DNA from 3 places in the Streptomyces sp. NPDC036815 genome. Region 2 is predicted to be linked to each of the others. Evidence: riboswitches for the same ligand, from Rfam matches in the RefSeq annotation. Region 2 holds a riboswitch; each other region holds the start of a gene.
What was found. Region 2 has a riboswitch for cyclic di-AMP ahead of ACZ69I_RS08870 (transglycosylase SLT domain-containing protein). Riboswitches for the same ligand answer to the same signal wherever they lie in the genome.

Region 1 (5,834 bases), on a different contig from region 2:
AGGCGGCCCACCCCGAGGTGCCGCCGCCGCAGCTCCACGAGGGCCGTGTCGCGGTCGGCGAGCAGCGTCCGACGGTCCGGCCAGGTCCGCAGATATACGGGTGGCGGGGGCGGCGGCAGCGTACGGCTAGGCATGCACGTGACATTACTGGGGGACGCCGGGACGGAATCGGCGGGTCGGCGGAGCGGATCGTGGGCGGGAGGCGTACCGGCTCACGCCACGCGGGTGGCTCCCGCGAACGGCATCTGGTCGATCGGGGCGAGCCGTACCGGGGCGCTCGGGTTGGGGGCGTGGATCATCTGGCCGTTGCCGACGTAGAGGCCGACGTGGCTGATGCCGGAGTAGAAGAAGACCAGGTCGCCGGGGCGTAGTTCGGAGCGGGAGACCCGTGTGCCCGCGGCGATCTGGGCGTAGGTGGTGCGCGGCAGGGAGACGCCCGCTGAGCGGTACGCGGCCTGGGTGAGCCCTGAGCAGTCGAAGGCGTCCGGCCCGGTGGCGCCCCAGACGTACGGGCTGCCGAGCGCCTTGTACGCGTAGGAGACGGCGGACGCGGCACGGGAGTTGGGCGCCTTGGCGGTACCCGCGGCGGGGGCGCCGCGGGTGGCCGAGCGGGCAGCGCGGTCGCTGTCGCGGTCGCTGTCACCGCGGGCGTCGTCCGGGGCGGCGAGTTCCGCGCGCTGTTCGGCGGTGAGCCGGGACAGCAGTCGCTTGGCCTCGCCGAGTTTCGTGATGACCGTTTTCTTGTGCTTGCGCAGCTCCGACTGGCGGGCGCGGAGCGTGGCCAGGCGGTCGTCGGCCGTGCCCCGCAGCTGGTCCATCTCCCGGAGCTGCGCGCGTACCTCGCGCAGGGCCACGGCCTGACGGCCGCCCGCCCGGTCGGCGCGCTCCGCGCGCTCCAGGAACCGCCCGGGGTCGGAGGAGAGCATGAGCTGTAAGGAGGGGTCGATGCCGCCCGCGCGGTACTGCGCGGCGGCGTACGAACCCAGGCTGTCGCGGGCGGAGTTGAGCTTCTCCGTCTTGCGGGCCGCCTCGTCGCGCAGCTCGCGGAGTGATTTTTCGGCCTTCTCGGCCTTCTCCTTCGCGCCGTTGTACTTCTCGGTGGCCGTCTCCGCCTCGCGGTAGAGCGCGTCGACCCTGGATTTCACCTCGGCGGGGCCGAGCTGGGGGTTCGCGTGCCCCGTGCCGTCGAAGGCGGTCGCCGACGCGGCTCCCGCGAGGGCGAGGGTGGCGGCCGTGCGGGCCGTGCCGCCGCTGAGCGAGCGCTGTCTGGGCTTGCGGTGCGCTGCCACGAAGAGGGGCTCCTTAGGTGTCCGGCGGCGGCCCGCACAGGGGGACGGGCCGCCGCCGGGTCTTTCGGCGGTGGTGCCCGACGGCCGCCCCGGATCGGGCGGCGGTGGGGAGCCGGACACCTGGTGGAGGACGCTAAACCTGGCCGTCACGGGTTGGTGAGGGATTGTGCGCAACTGGCGGAAGTGGGCGACCCGACGACCGGCTCCGACCGTGTCGATCACGGGGTGGCGGCTGCTTCGCGTACGGCCGTGACCGATGGCTCGATTGCGATGTGCCTGGCGGGGCGGGGTGGTACGGGGGCGGTGGCCGGGAGAGGAGGGGGACCCGGCTAGGCTCCGGCCTCATGGACCTACTCATCCATCTCTTCGTCGGCCTCCACATCATCGGCATCGGCTCGCTCCTGGGGGGTTTCCTGACCCAGATGAAGCAGATGGGCCAGGGCACGGCCCGCTTCAACCCCGCGATGCTGCACGGCTCGCTGACCATGCTCGTCACGGGTGTGGTCCTGGTGGGCCTCAACCAGGCGGACGACAACACGGTCAACAACGTCAAGATCGGCATCAAGCTGGCCCTGTTGATCGTGATCCTCGCGCTGGTCTACGTGAAGCGCGACGAGGAGAAGGTCGACAAGGGTCTGTTCGGCGCGGTCGGCCTGTTGACCATCGCGAACATCTTCATCGCGGTCCTGTGGACCTGATGTCCCGACCCGCATGAAAGTGGCCCTCCACGCGCGCGTGGAGGGCCACTTTCATGAGATGTGCCGCATGGGGCGGGTGCGACGGTTACGCCGGGCGCACCACGCTGTGGATCGGCATGTAGTAGATCGACTCGACGCGGACGTTCGCGCCCGGCTTCGGGGCGTGGATCATCTTGCCGTTGCCGGTGTAGATCCCCACGTGGCTGATGTCGTCGTAGAAGAACACCAGGTCACCCGGCTTGGCGTCGGCGGTCTTCACGGTCGTGCCGACCTTGACCTGGTCCCACGTGGTGCGCGGCAGGGAGATCCCGGCGGCCTTCCACGCGTCCTGGGTGAGCCCTGAGCAGTCGTACGAGTCGGGGCCGGTGGCGCCCCAGACGTACGGCTTGCCGATCTGGGCCTCCGCGAAGGCGATGACCTTCGCGGCCTTGGTGGCGTAGTCGCCGTCCTTGCTCCCGGAGCCCGAGCCCGAGCCCGAGCCGGAACCCGCATCAGAACCGGAACCGGAGCCGGACCCGGAGTCGGACCCGGAGCCCTGCTCCCGCTCCTTCTCCCGCCGGGCCGCCTCCTCCGCCTTGCGCTTGCGCGCCGCCTCGGCGGCCTGCTCGCGGGCCAGCTTCTCGGCCTTGCGCTGGGCCTCCTGCTTCTTCTTCCGCTCGATCTCCGCGAGCCGCGCCTTCTCCTGCGCCGTCAGCTCGGAAAGCACCTCGCGCGCGGCGCCCAGCTTCTTCTGGACGGTCTGCTTGCTCGTCCTGAGGTCGTCCCGCGAATCGCTCAGGGTCTCCAGGCTCTTCGCCGCCTTCGCGCGCTGCCTGGTCGCCGACGCCTGCTGCGTCGTGTAGGCGTCGACCGCCTTCTTCTGGCGCGTGGTCAACCGGTCAGCCAGGTGGTTCTGGTCGAAGTAGCCCTGCGGGTCGTTGGCCAGCAGCATGGTGGCCGTCTCGGAGACGGCGCCGGTGCGGTACTGCGCGGCGGCGAACGAGCCGAGCTCCTTGCGCGCGTCGTTCAGCTCGTCGGTGCGCTCGGCCACGTCGTCGAGCAGGCGGTCGACCTTCTTGCGCTGCTTGTCGGTGCGCTCCTTCGCCGCGTTGTACTTCTGCGTGGCCACGCCGGCCTGCTGGTAGAGCTCGTCGACCTTCTTCTGGACCTCTTCGAGGCTGGGCTTCACCGGCGCGGAGGGCGCTGCCTGCGCGCTCTGCGACAGGAGGGCGACGGAGGTGAGGGCCGCTGTCGTGATGCCGAAGGCGGGGGCGGTGCGAATTCCGGCTGTCCGGGTCCGCGGCTTGCGGTGCGACGCCAAGGGAGGCGACTCCTTCCGTAGACCGCCTACCGGGTTAGCTGTCGGGTTCGGGCGGGTGGTCCGGAAGGTTGCCCTACGGTCCCGTACTTCGTACGGGACCGATTCACCCCAAGTTTTCGGTGGGTCCCCGGCTCCGAACATGTCGGACTCGGCGGAGGCCACTCGTTCCCGGCGGGTTCGCCGGTGGGGGACGAGCGGCCCGCCGAGCACGCTAGCCAACTCGTGTGGTCCCTGTGAAGGTTGATGTTCGATATGCCCGATACATTTTCGTGACTTTCCGCGGCCCTGACGCGAGCATGTCGCCCGGATGCGGAGCGTGAGCGTCCGCGGGCAGCGCGTAGGCAGGTGTGAGGTGACCGGAACCCGCAGCGGGTTGTCAGTGGGGCCGCCTAGACTCGGGAGGCGATGAGCAGCCTCTTTGATGACAGCTTCCTGGCGGACCTGCAGCCTTCCCGGGCCACGGACGAAGCGCCCCCGCCGCCGCCCGAGGACAGCGCTCCGGAGCCCATTCCGGACGATCTGTTCGACGGGAAGTTCGACGCGCCCATGACCCGGGACTCGCACTACCGCGACGGTGCCCCCCGCCCGGTCATCGACCCGGCGACGCTCCTCGACGGGCTGAACGAGAACCAGCGCGCGGCCGTGGTGCACGCCGGATCCCCGCTGCTCATCGTCGCCGGAGCCGGCTCCGGCAAGACCCGCGTGCTGACCCACCGCATCGCGCACCTGCTCGCCGAGCGCGGTGTACACCCCGGCCAGATCCTCGCGATCACCTTCACGAACAAGGCCGCGGGCGAGATGAAGGAGCGCGTGGAGCAGCTCGTGGGCCCGCGGGCGAACGCGATGTGGGTGTCGACGTTCCACAGCGCCTGCGTCCGCATCCTGCGCCGCGAGTACAAGAAGCTGGGCTTCACGTCCTCCTTCTCGATCTACGACGCCGCGGACTCCAAGCGCCTGATGGCCCTGGTCTGCCGCGACCTGGACCTCGACCCGAAGAAGTTCCCGCCGAAGTCCTTCAGTGCCAAGATCTCGAACCTGAAGAACGAGCTGATCGACGAGGAGGACTTCGCTGGTCGGGCCGCCGACGGTTTCGAGAAGACCCTCGCCCAGGCCTACGCCATGTACCAGTCGCGCCTGCGCGAGGCGAACGCGCTGGACTTCGACGACCTGATCATGACGACGGTCCACCTGCTTCGCGCCTTCCCGGACGTGGCCGAGCACTACAGGCGCCGCTTCCGGCACGTCATGGTCGACGAGTACCAGGACACCAACCACGCCCAGTACGCACTCGTGCGCGAGCTGGTCGGCCCCTCCGGCGGCGAGGGCGACGACCCCGCCGAGCTGTGTGTGGTGGGTGACGCGGACCAGTCGATCTACGCCTTCCGCGGCGCCACGATCCGTAACATCCTCCAGTTCGAGGAGGACTACGCGGACGCGACGACGATCCTCCTCGAACAGAACTACCGCTCTACACAGACGATCCTGACCGCCGCCAACGCGGTCATCGAGCGCAACGAAAGCCGCCGTCCGAAGAACCTCTGGACCAACCAGGGCGCGGGCGCGCGCATCACCGGGTACGTCGCCGACACCGAGCACGACGAGGCCCAGTTCGTCGCCGACGAGATCGACCGCCTCACCGACGCGGGCGACGCCAAGGCCGGCGACGTGGCGATCTTCTACCGGACGAACGCCCAGTCCCGTGTCTTCGAAGAGATCTTCATCCGGGTCGGCCTGCCCTACAAGGTCGTCGGCGGCGTCCGCTTCTACGAGCGCAAGGAGGTCCGCGACGTCCTCGCGTACCTGCGCGTCCTCGCCAACCCCGAGGACGCCGTCCCGCTGCGCCGCATCCTCAACGTCCCCAAGAGGGGCATCGGCGACCGCGCGGAAGCGATGATCGACGCGCTCTCGCAGCGCGAGAAGATCTCCTTCCCGCAGGCCCTGCGCCGCGTCGACGAGGCGTACGGAATGGCGGCCCGGTCGGCCAACGCCGTCAAGCGGTTCAACACGCTCATGGAGGAGCTGCGGACCGTCGTCGAGTCCGGAGCGGGCCCGGCCGTCGTCCTGGAAGCCGTGCTCGAACGCACCGGGTACCTCGCCGAGCTGCAGGCCTCGACCGACCCCCAGGACGAGACGCGCATCGAGAACCTCCAGGAACTCGCCGCCGTGGCCCTGGAGTTCGAGCAGGACAACGGCCGGGCGGAGGGCGGAGGCCGGCCCGGGGAGGACGCGGGCGAGGGCGGCGCCCCGGCCGGTACGCTCTCCGACTTCCTGGAGCGGGTCGCTCTGGTCGCCGACTCCGACCAGATCCCCGACGAGGAGGACGACGGCTCCGGAGTCATCACCTTGATGACCCTCCACACCGCCAAGGGGCTCGAGTTCCCGGTGGTGTTCCTGACCGGCATGGAGGACGGCGTCTTCCCGCACATGCGCTCCCTCGGCCAGGTCAAGGAGCTGGAGGAGGAGCGCCGTCTCGCGTACGTGGGCATCACACGCGCGCGTGAACGGCTCTACCTGACGCGGTCCTCCATGCGCAGCGCCTGGGGTCAG
Region 2 (5,834 bases):
CTGGGCGGCCTGGCCCTCGACGTGGGCACGATGCGGGGATGATGTCGCGCCGGGTCCTTCACTCGCCCGTCCGCCGAGCACGGAGTCCCCACCCACCAGCACCACGTGTGAATTGAGAAACCCCGGGCGATGGTCATGCTGCTCGACCAAGAGGGCAGTCCGCGATCGTTGGGCTCGGGTCCGGTCGCGGTGCCGGAAAGGTCGGTGGCGGTGTTCCGGTAGGACGCGGCCGAGGGGGTGCGGCCGGGGGAGGATTCCCAGCCGCACCCTTCTTCTGGCCTGCCGGTTGGCTAGTCGGCCTGCTTGACGCAGGTCTCGTCCTTCGTCGGGAGCTTGCCGGTGGTCAGGTAGGTGTTGACCTTGTCGTCCACGCAGTCATTGCCATAGAGCCCGTAGACGGCGTGGCGGTTGGCGCCCTTGAGGGTGAGCAGTTTGGAGCTCGGCAGCTGCTTGTGCAGGTCGAGGCTGCTGCGGTAGGTGGTGCGGGTGTCGCCGGTGGCGGCGACGATCAGCATCTTGGCGTCGCGGCGCACCTGGGTGGGCTGCTCACGGGGCGCATCCAGGAAGGCGCAGGTGCTGATGTTGTTGGCCACCGGGCCCATGATCGGGTGCTCGGCACGGCTCCGCTGGACGTCCTTCCAGTACGTTTCGGGGTCGCGCGGGGCCGGCTTGTCGCCGCAGATGATCGTGGCCTGCACGCCGGAGTTCGGCGACCCGCCGGTCAGGGCGGACTTCAGCGCGGCAGCGAACTCGGGCGACAGCTCGGTGGGCTGTCCCTTCGCCGCCTTGGCAAGTACGGAGACCTGCTCGGCGAACGAGGCCCGCGCTTCGGGGGTGTCGTCCGAGTTCCCCGCGATGAAGAGGAACGGCACCTGGGTGTCGTCGAGTTGGAAGGTGCTGGCGCCCGTGCCGACGGTCAGCGGGCCGCGCGCGGACGCCGCGACGATACGGTCGAGGGTGGCGAGCACTGAGGCGCGGGTGCTGCCGAGGCCGTAGGTGGCGTGGCGCTTCGCGGCCCAGGCGGCCCAGTCGGAGAGGGCCCGCTCGTTCTCGCGCTCGGAGCCCTTCAGCAGCCGGGGGCCGTAGTCGGCCGGGGCGATCGCACCGTCGAGGACGAAGCGGTCGTACTTGCCGGGAAACATCTGGGTGTAGACGGTGCCGAGGTAACTGCCGTACGAGTAGCCCAGGTAGGAGATCTTGCGTTCGCCGAGCGCGCCCCTGATGACGTCCATGTCGCGGGCCGTGTTGCGGGTGCTGACGTGCGGCAGGACGGAGCCGCTGGTGGCGCGGCACTTGTCGGCCAGGCCCTTCTTGAAGGCGACCTGGCGCTCGAAACTCGCCCGGCTGAGGCCGGCCGAGCGGATGTCGGTGCCGACGGGCCAGCCGCAGTCCAGTGGGGTGCTGCGGCCCACGAAGCGCGGGTCGAAGCCGATGATGTCGTAGCGCGGTCCGGTCTTCTTCATCATTTTGCGCACGTCCGGCGGGGACTGGACGGCGGGGCCGCCAGGGCCGCCGTTGTTGAGCAGGATCGAGCCGATGCGGTGGCGGGTGTCGGTGGCCTTGAGCCGGGATATCGCGACGGTGATCGTACGGCCCCGAGGGTCGGCGTAGTCCAGCGGTACGCGTATGTCGGCGCACTGCACGCCCGCCTTGTCCAGGTCGCGGCCCATCGTGTCGTCGGGGCCCTTGGCGCAACTGCCCCAGCCCGGACGCTGGTTGTAGTAGCGGTCGAGGCCGGTCCCGGTGCTGCTCTTGGCCGTGGTTGCGGCCGTGCTGGTACTCGCGGCCGTGGCCAGGGCGGGAGTCGCGGTGAGGGCGGCGGTGAGGGCGAGGCTCGCGGCCAAGGTCACCGCGTACCGGTTCGGCCGGGCTGTTCCGATGGGGGATTTCTCTACTCTGAGGTGTGTATGTGTCACACCGTCAGACGCTAGGGTCGGAGCCGCCCCTACTCACTACAGCCCGCACCCCGATCCCCCAGGGAGCCACCTATACCCACGGGGTAGGGTGATCCCCCCCTCAACGGGACGGATCCGTCGGCCTCATGAACTGGTCCCTCGCCGGCGTAGGTGGCGCCGATGGCATGTCGTCCATGCAGAATTTCCACTGACGCTCGATCTCAGTGCCCCCGAATGCGTAGCACTGCCGGACCTGCTGCGGGTCGATGACCAGGCGCCAGGTGCGATCCGAATAGGCGGGGATGACGACTCCGCCTACCTGTGCCATGTCGTACGGCAGGACTCGCACCTCAGCGCCACAAACCACGCCCCAAGATCCGGACCAGGTGCGGACCAACTCAGCCCAGCAGCAGACGATTCCCGCCTTGGCCGCAGGTCAGAGGCGGTGGTGGGCGTGTACCACCAGCAGACGAAGAACGTGCGGGTGTGCAACGACAACCAGGACGTGGTGGACCGCTGCGCGTTGGTGATCCTCGCCGTCCGCCCCCAGGACCGTGACGAGGCCCTCGCCGGGCTCCAGGTCGGCGGCGACCAGGTCGTGGACGACCTCTTCGGCCGCCTCGGCGGAACGCTCCCCGTCGCAGACGAAGCGACCCTCAACGCCTACCAAACCCTGACGGCCACGCTGACCACCCACTACTGCTACCTGGCCACACTCACCACCTGGGCCGCCCGCCACGGCATTACCGCCCAGGACGCCGACCGCTACATCCGCGACCTCTTCCAAGGCGTCGGGCGCGCCCTGAGCGACAAGACCCGCTCCCTGCACCAGCTCGCGGCCGACCACGAGACACCGAAAGGAGCCAACGAACGCATCCGCACCACATGGTTCGACACCACCAACTCCGACGCCCTACAGAAGACACTCGACGCACTCCTCTCCGACCTCAAGTAGTCAAGTGAGCGGACAAGGGGGGCAATTGGCGATACGCAGCGACCGCCACACGCGACTTCCCCGAACGGCCCCGGACCTCTATATCCCTTATATCCGTGACACTGCCCACCCCGGCATCTGACGCCTGATCCGGCACCGGAGTCAACCCTCGAAGGACTTCCGGAGCCGACCACTTAGTCATGGTGCAGACATCCCCACCCCGTAGTTATCCCCACCCCGCAGTGCCCGACACAGGTGAACCGACTGCGCGAATCGACGACCAACTCGTGCGGATAGTCGGCCAATGGGACCTGCCGCGACGCCACCCTGAGGCCACACCGTAAAACTGACGACGTGACCGGTTTTCTCGACCACCACTAATTCGTCGACTCGTTGACGATATGCCCCTCGGCGCGATCCGCCCGCGAGACCGCTGACGCAGACACGGTCAATCCGCCCTCGATTCATCGGAAAATCGCTGGCCCGCGCGGGGCGGGAGCAACACCTCTCGATCCGACCAGGTTCCCACGGTTGACGAAATGTCCATCTTGAGATGAAAAGAGACCTAGACTCCATGCGTGGTTCGTCCGGTTATGCACAAACTCCGCACCAGTGATGGCGTATGTAGGCTGTTGCCTGCATTGCAGAGACCTCGACCGGAATGGCGAACCAGGGCGATGCCGTCGAGGCGCATTGGGATCCGCGCCCACCCGGTGAAATGAGTCACACTGCTCACCCCCACTCGAAGTGAGGGCATGAAGCACATTCTCGTTTCCCGCAAAGCGAGTTGGACTATTCGATCAAAGGCGGCAAGGGCCTTCCGATTGCCCTGGATCGACCCCGCACATTCTCCCGCCAAATGTGGACCTTGTTCCGTTCCGGCTTTCTCGTCTAACGTCACGCCCAATCCCGGATGGAACGCCGAATCCTGCCGCTGTCCGGAAACCTACTCACCCACTCACTTACGCACGGCAGGAGCGGGGAACCCAGGTAAGCGCCGGTCCGGAATCCGGAACGGCTCGGGGTGAAGTCGCCGTATCAGCGCGACCGGACATCTCCCGTCCGAACCCGACAGCTCACCTCGCAGGCGACGGAGAGGAATGCGTCATGCCTGCAAAGGGAAAGCACCGCCGCCCCAAATCCAACTCGCTCGGCCGGGGCATCGCCGCCGCAGGCGCGGGCGGGACAGTGCTCGTCCTCCCGGTGCTCGGCGCGACCACCGCCGCCGCGGCGCAGGCCGACGCGGCCGCCACTCCCCCCGCGGCCCCGAAGACCTACGTCGTCGCGGCCGGCGACTCCCTGTCCAAGATCGCGCAGGAGCACTCCCTGAGCGGCGGCTGGAAGAAGCTGTACCAGGACAACCGCGGCGTCCTCGGCGGAGACCCGCAGCTCATCCACCCCGGGCTCAAGCTCACCCTCGGCAGCGCGGGCCCGGCCACGCCCGCGCAGCAGTCGACCGCGTCCAACGCGTCCGCCGAGCGGGCGGACCGTTCCAAGCGCCAGGACGACCTCGCCGCCGAACCCGCCGCTCCCCCGGCACAGAAGTCCTACACCAACGACCTCGACGGCTGGATCAACGAGTCGCTCGACATCCTGGCCCGGCAGGGCATCCCCGGCTCGTACGAGGGCATCCACCGCAACATCATGCGCGAGTCCTCCGGCAACCCCCTGGCCATCAACAACTGGGACTCCAACGCTGTAGCCGGGACCCCCTCCAAGGGGCTCTTGCAGGTCATCGGCCCCACCTTCGCCGCCTACCACGTGCCCGGCACGTCGATGGACAGCTTCGACCCGGTCGCCAACATCACCGCCGCCTGCAACTACGCGGCCGACCGGTACGGCTCGATCGACAACGTGGACGGCCCGTACTGACCTCGCCCCTCATGAGGCAGGGGGCGGGCCGGGCCTGGACAGGCGTACGGAGGATGTGCCGACGCCCCGGGTCAGGCGACCGGCGCGAAGGCCGTGATCGCCTCGACGAGGTCGGCCGGAGCTTCCAGCGGGATGAGGTGCCCCGTCTTCGGGATCACCGTGAAGTCGGCCCCGGAGAGATAGGGCACCAGGTTGGCGAGGAGCACGTCGACGGGTTCGACGCGGTCCTGCTCTCCGGCGATGACCAGGGCGGGGACGCTGATCATGCGGGTGTGCTCGGTGATGTCCTCCGTGATGCCGCGCAGCGGCCACTCCGTGCGGGCGGCATCGGCGCCGGCACGCGAATCGGTCACGACCCGTGCCTTGATCGATGCGGGCAGCTCGGTCGCGGTGAGGACGTTGTCCCGTGCCCCGGCGACGGATGCGTCGGAATCGTAGGCGTGGGAGAGGCCTTCCCGGTACTCGGGGGTGATCTGCTCGGCGGGCTTCGCCGGACCGGGGCCGACGAGGACGATCCCGCGCAGACCGGCGGGCCGGGTCGCAGCGACCAGCTGCGCGACCTTGCCGCCCATGGAGTGCCCGACCAGCACGTACTCGGTGAGGCCCGCGTCGGCGATCACCGCGAGCGTGTCGTCCGCGAGCCGACGGAGGGTGTAGGGGCCGGGCAGGCTGCTTGAGCGGCTCCACCCGCGGAAGTCGACCGTGAGGACGTCGCGGCCCGTGAGGCGGTCGACGACCAGGTCCCAGGTGCGGGCGGAGCCACCCCAGTAGTGCAGGAACACCAGGGCCGGTCCGCTCCCCGGGCGGTGGTCGTAAACGGGCAGCAGCGGTTGCTGTGTCGTGTTCATTCGTGTTTCCTCGATCAGTGCTCTGCGGCGGATCTTCCGTGCCTCCATTGGATATCCGCAGCTCTCCCGAGGCATCGGCACGACTGGACGCCCGATGGTGGAAACTGGACACATGGCCGCGATCCGACAGATGACCTACCGGCCCGTCGGGCACGGTGCCGCCGCTGTCGAGACGATGACGTTCGCCCGCCTTCGCGAGCTGAACGACGGCGGCACGCAACGTGCCGACTTCTACGTCCTGGCCGTAGTGGACGCCGGACATGGCTCCGTCACGGTGGACTTTCT
Region 3 (5,834 bases), on a different contig from region 2:
GCGCCCGCGTGCTGAGCGTCGCGCAGACCGTCGAGGTCGCCGCCGAGTGGAGCGAAACGGAACTGGCGCGGCTCGCGACGGTCGACGACCCGCGCTTCACGGACGCCGTCCGGTGGCGCGGGGACCTGGGCATCACGGAGTTCCTCGCGCTCGGCCCCGACCTGTGGGAGGAGTGGCGCAGGGCGCGCCGCGCGGGCGGGCGGCTGCTCGGACACCTCCTGGTGCGCGCCGCGATCGACCTCGCGCGGTGCGGGCTCACCCGCGGCGTCACGCCCGAGCTGCTGAGGCAGATCAGGGAGGAGTACGAGCCGGTGGCGGCCGACACGGCCGGGGAGCCCTTCGAGGAGGCGCTCGCCTGGGCCACCGCGCCCCGGCACGGCGTGACGGGTCTGCTCGTACCGGGGGAGTGGCCCGGCACGTGGCGGGCGTACGGCTCCCTGGTCGCGGACGCGGCCCGCACGGAACCGGCGGTCCCGGACCGCGTGTGGATCCGCGCGATCGAGGACCTGGCCCCGCACGACGGGGACGAGCTGAACGGCCTGGTGGCCGCCTTTCGGCTGGCCTTCACGCCCCGCGCCGCGAGCGGGGACTCCCGGGCCATGATGTGGCTCGGCCTCCTCGCCCAGGACACGGGGGACACGGAGGTCGCCGAGGACTGGTTCCGCAAGGCCGCGGACCGGGGGAACGCCCGCGCCGCGGGCCACCTCGGCCACCTCCTGGCCATCCGCGTCGCGTACACGGAAGCGGTCCCCCACCTGACGGTCGCCGCCGACGCGGGCGAGGCCGGGGCGGCGGCGCTGCTCGGCCAGGTCCACCAGCACCTCGCCGTCCACTACTTCCGCATCGCCGAGGCCGAGGGCGACGCCTCCGCCACCCGGCGCCTCAAGGGCCTGCTCCGCCCGACCGGCAAGGAACCCGGCCGGGACCCGATCCGGGACGCGGGCCTGGACTCCAGCATGGACCCCGGTTGAGTACGGGCCCCGGTCAGGTCCGTACGGCGCTCGCCCTGGGGATACCGTCGACGGCATGCACGACCAGCCGCCCGCGACCTGCCCCGCAGGAGCCACCTCCGCCCCCGGGACGCCCCCGCCCCCGCAGCCGGAACTCTTCACCTGGGAGTTCGCCACCGACCCCTACCCGGCGTACGCCTGGCTGCGCGAGAACTCCCCCGTGCACCGCACCACCCTGCCCAGCGGCGTGGAGGCCTGGCTCGTCACCCGGTACGCGGACGCGCGGCAGGCCCTCGCGGACCAGCGGCTCAGCAAGAACCCGGCCCACCACGACGAGCCCGCCCACGCCAAGGGCAAGACCGGCATCCCCGGCGAGCGCAAGGCCGAGCTGATGACGCATCTGCTCAACATCGACCCGCCGGACCACACCCGCCTGCGCCGGCTCGTCGCGAAGGCGTTCACACCGCGCCGGGTGGCCGAGTTCGCGCCGCGCGTGCAGGAGTTGACGGACTCCCTCATCGACACGCTCGCCGACAAGCACGGCGGGGCGGAGGGCGCGGCCGACCTCATCCACGAGTTCGCCTTCCCGCTCCCCATCTACGCCATCTGCGACCTGCTCGGCGTCCCCCGCGAGGACCAGGACGACTTCCGCGACTGGGCGGGCATGATGATCCGCCACGGGGGCGGGCCGCGGGGCGGTGTGGCCCGGTCGGTGAAGAAGATGCGCGGCTACCTCGCCGAGCTCATCCACCGAAAGCGCCTCGATCCGGGCGACGACCTCATCTCCGGCCTCATCAAGGCCTCCGACCACGGCGAGCACCTCACCGAGAACGAGGCGGCCGCCATGGCCTTCATCCTTCTCTTCGCCGGCTTCGAGACCACCGTCAACCTCATCGGCAACGGCCTGTACGCGCTGCTCACCCACCCCGAACAGCGCGAGCGGCTGCAGCGGGCGCTGGCCGAGGGCGACACCGGGCTCCTGGAGACCGGCGTCGAGGAACTCCTCCGCTTCGACGGGCCCGTCGAGCTCGCCACCTGGCGGTTCGCGACCGAGGCGGTCCGCGTCGGCGGGCAGGACATCGCCGCGGGAGACCCCGTCCTCGTCGTGCTCGCCGCCGCCGACCGCGACCCGGCCCGCTTCGACTCGCCCGACACCCTGGACCTTTCCCGCCGCGACAACCAGCACCTCGGATACGGGCACGGAATCCACTACTGCCTCGGTGCTCCGCTCGCCAGGCTGGAGGGGCAGACCGCCCTCGCGACGCTGCTCAGACGCCTCCCCGACCTGCAACTCGCGTCGGATCCCGCCGATTTGCGGTGGCGTGGCGGGCTGATCATGCGGGGACTGCGCACGCTGCCGGTGAAGTTCACAAACGCACAGCCGCCGACCCGGGGCTGACGGGCCGTCACGACTGTGATGTTCACGTGATCTCCGCTGCACCGACTTGTGACAAGCGTTCGACTGCGGCTACGTTCACGACGACTTGGGCGCCCCCGGGCGCCCCAGCCGTCGCTGCAGTCTCCTGAAAGGCAACCGCATGCTCTCCGGTCAAGGTCGTCACCGACGCCCCCGCCAGGCCCCGGCTCTCATCGTCGCGGCAGGCGTCACCGGATCAGCCATCGCCATCCCGCTGCTCGCCGCCACCAGCGCGAGCGCCGCCTCCACCGACACGTGGGACAAGCTCGCCCAGTGCGAGAGCGGCGGCGCGTGGAGCGCGAACCCCGGCAACGGTTATTACGGAGGGCTCCAGCTCTCCCAGGACACCTGGGAGAGCCACGGCGGCCTCGACTACGCGCCGAGCGCCGACCAGGCCTCCAAGTCCCAGCAGATCTCCGTCGCCGAGAAGGTCCTTGGCGACCGGGGCACCGCCGCCTGGCCGAGCTGCGCGCCGATCGCCGGGCTCACCGACGGCGGCGCCGCGGCCGACGTGGACCCGGGCGCGCCCGTCACCGGGGAGCCGTCCGACCCGTCGGGCCGGACCGGCGCCGACGGGCCCGAGGGTGCCAAGGACTCCGGCTCCGCCGATGACTCCGGCAGCTCCGACGGCAAGGACAAGGGCAAGGACAAGGGCGCGGAGAAGGGTGAGTCGTCCGCCGACCCGGCCGACTCCGCCGATCCCTCCGACGACCCGTCCGCGGACCCGGAGAAGCCCTCCGGTGACGCGGGCGACGCGCGAGACAAGAATCACGACGAGTCCGGCGAAAAGGGCGACAAGGGTCACAAGGGCGAGGCGGACGGCGCCGATGACGCGTCCGGCACGGGCAAGTCCGGGGAGAAGGACGGCACTTCGCCGGACGCCGAGGACGCGACGGCCCCCTCCGAGGGTTCGGGCTCCTCCGCGGGGCGCCACCGGGGCGACCGCGCGGACGAGAGCGAGGGTGCGGGCGGGCGTCCCGGACGGCACGCCTCGCGCGGCGAGGAGCGCACCGGAGCGGTCGCCGACGGGACGTACACGGTGCGCTCCGGGGACAACCTCTCGGTCATCGCGGACGACCTCGACGTCGAGGGCGGCTGGCACGAGCTCTACACCGAGAACAAGAAGACCGTCGGCGGCGACCCGGACCTCATTCTCCCCGGTCAGAGCCTCGATCTGGGCGAAAAGTAACGGTAGTTGACGAAGAGTCGGACGGGGCCTTCGCGTCGTATGTCCGCTTTGGCGCGAGTGAGACATGGGTCTCAGAAGCCCTGATCGTCTTTGAAATTGTGTGGAAGACGTGATTACCGTCGTCACCGCTCGCCATTGGTGGGCCCCGCCGGTCGGTACGCCGAATCCTGCCAACGGCCGGACGGGAACAGTCGTCGCTTCGAGCGCCGTAGGCAGGAGCGGGGGACCCAAGGTTTGCGCCGGGTCCGTCCGTTGAGGGGACGCACAGCCGTAGGGCTGGGCGCCGCGAGACGGACGGGAACGGCTAGGGGTGAAGCCGCGCTCTGTGAGCGCGGCCGGGCAACCACATCGGCCCGAACCCGACAGCTCACCTCGCAGGCGTCGGTGAGGGGATCACTCATGCTGTTTTCCAGCAAGGGCAAGCACCGTCGTCCGTCCAAGGCCACCCGTGTCGCCACGCTCGCCGGCGTCACCGGTGTCGCGGTCGCTGCCCCGCTGATGGCCGCCGGTTCGGCCTCCGCCGCCACCGACTCCGAGTGGGACCGCGTCGCCCAGTGCGAGGCCGGCGGCAACTGGTCGATCAACACCGGCAACGGCTACCAGGGCGGCCTGCAGTTCTCGCCGTCCACCTGGGCCGCGTACGGCGGCACCAAGTACGCGCCCTCCGCCGACAAGGCGACCAAGGCCCAGCAGATCGAGATCGGCGAGAAGGTCCTCGCGGGTCAGGGCAAGGGTGCCTGGCCGAGCTGTGGCGTCGGCCTCTCGGGCGCCTCGAACAACAGCGGCGGCGGCTCGCAGCAGCAGGCCCCGCAGCAGCAGGAGTCCAAGCCCCAGCCGCAGCAGACGCAGCAGCAGGCCGCTCCGAAGCAGCAGCAGGCCGCCCCGAAGCCGCAGCCCGCGCCGCAGACCGAGAGCAAGAAGACCGTCGAGACCCCGACCGGCAAGACGGTCAAGAAGGGCGACGGCGAGTACAAGGTCAAGACGGGCGACACCCTGTCCAAGATCGCCCAGGCGGAGCACGTCAAGGGCGGCTGGCACAAGGTGTACAAGCTCAACGGTGACATCATCGACAACGCCGACATGATCTACCCGGGCCAGCAGCTGCACCTGAGCTGACCCGCCCGGTCACGGCCGTGCCTCGGCGGACGCACGGCCGTACCCCCGTCCCCACGGGCTCCCCGCCCCGGTGCGCGTATCCCCCGTACGCACCGGGGCGGGGCCATGTCCGCCCCTGCCCGGGCCGCCCGGCTTGTTCGCTACTAGCGAGTAGAAACGCGGTCCATCGTCCTGTTTCCAGGGGATTTGGCCTCTTGTTCGTCCCACGGGACGGGCGGTCGGCTGGCTGAAGCCCCGGAGCCGGTTAGGCTCGGGAGACGCAGGGCCGAAACGGTCCGCGTCATTGCGTATACGCGTCACACTCCCAGAAGGAGATGCTCGTGCCGTCCATCGACGTCGTCGTAGCCCGGGAAATCCTGGACTCCCGAGGCAACCCCACGGTCGAGGTCGAGGTCGGCCTCGACGACGGCAGCACCGGTCGTGCCGCCGTTCCGTCCGGTGCCTCCACCGGTGCCTTCGAGGCCATCGAACTCCGTGACGGTGACCCCAACCGTTACCAGGGCAAGGGCGTCGAGAAGGCCGTCCTCGCCGTCATCGAGCAGATCGGCCCGGAGCTCGTCGGCTACGACGCCACCGAGCAGCGCCTGATCGACCAGGCCATGTTCGACCTGGACGCCACCGACAACAAGGGCTCGCTCGGCGCCAACGCCATCCTCGGCGTCTCGCTCGCCGTCGCGCACGCCGCCTCCGAGGCCAGCGACCTGCCGCTGTTCCGCTACCTCGGCGGCCCGAACGCGCATCTGCTGCCCGTCCCGATGATGAACATCCTGAACGGCGGGTCGCACGCCGACTCGAACGTCGACATCCAGGAATTCATGATCGCCCCGATCGGCGCGGAGTCCTTCTCCGAGGCCCTGCGCTGGGGCACCGAGGTCTACCACACCCTCAAGAAGGTGCTGAAGGAGAAGGGCCTCTCCACCGGCCTCGGCGACGAGGGCGGCTTCGCCCCGAACCTGGACTCCAACCGCGCCGCGCTCGACCTCATCCTTGAGGCCATCAAGCAGGCCGGTTACGTCCCCGGCGAGCAGGTCGCGCTCGCGCTCGACGTCGCCGCGTCCGAGTTCTACAAGGACGGCAGCTACGAGTTCGAGGGCAAGTCCCGCTCGGCCGCCGAGATGACCGAGTACTACGCGGAGCTCGTCGCCTCCTACCCGCTGGTCTC

Region 1: it holds a riboswitch for cyclic di-AMP, as region 2 does, so the genes downstream of both, ACZ69I_RS14490 (C40 family peptidase) here and ACZ69I_RS08870 (transglycosylase SLT domain-containing protein) in region 2, are expected to answer to the same signal.
Region 3: it holds a riboswitch for cyclic di-AMP, as region 2 does, so the genes downstream of both, ACZ69I_RS35910 (transglycosylase family protein) here and ACZ69I_RS08870 (transglycosylase SLT domain-containing protein) in region 2, are expected to answer to the same signal.

Annotation. Positions count from the first base shown of each region.
Region 1 covers NZ_JBVJPW010000005.1:295,418-301,251, forward strand. Annotated here, with positions in the region: gene ACZ69I_RS14475 (hypothetical protein) at 1-134, opposite strand, end outside; gene ACZ69I_RS14480 (C40 family peptidase) at 213-1,289, opposite strand; gene ACZ69I_RS14485 (hypothetical protein) at 1,634-1,987, shown strand; gene ACZ69I_RS14490 (C40 family peptidase) at 2,073-3,287, opposite strand; cyclic di-AMP (ydaO/yuaA leader) riboswitch at 3,296-3,451, opposite strand; gene pcrA (DNA helicase PcrA) at 3,693-5,834, shown strand, end outside.
Region 2 covers NZ_JBVJPW010000003.1:32,774-38,607, forward strand. Annotated here, with positions in the region: gene ACZ69I_RS08860 (alpha/beta fold hydrolase) at 291-1,850, opposite strand; gene ACZ69I_RS08865 (hypothetical protein) at 2,350-2,850, shown strand; cyclic di-AMP (ydaO/yuaA leader) riboswitch at 3,771-3,934, shown strand; gene ACZ69I_RS08870 (transglycosylase SLT domain-containing protein) at 3,937-4,701, shown strand; gene ACZ69I_RS08875 (alpha/beta fold hydrolase) at 4,773-5,549, opposite strand; gene ACZ69I_RS08880 (helix-turn-helix domain-containing protein) at 5,662-5,834, shown strand, end outside.
Region 3 covers NZ_JBVJPW010000029.1:19,647-25,480, reverse strand. Annotated here, with positions in the region: gene ACZ69I_RS35925 (sel1 repeat family protein) at 1-971, shown strand, start outside; gene ACZ69I_RS35920 (cytochrome P450 family protein) at 1,027-2,349, shown strand; gene ACZ69I_RS35915 (LysM peptidoglycan-binding domain-containing protein) at 2,489-3,556, shown strand; cyclic di-AMP (ydaO/yuaA leader) riboswitch at 3,751-3,952, shown strand; gene ACZ69I_RS35910 (transglycosylase family protein) at 3,956-4,672, shown strand; gene eno (phosphopyruvate hydratase) at 4,993-5,834, shown strand, end outside.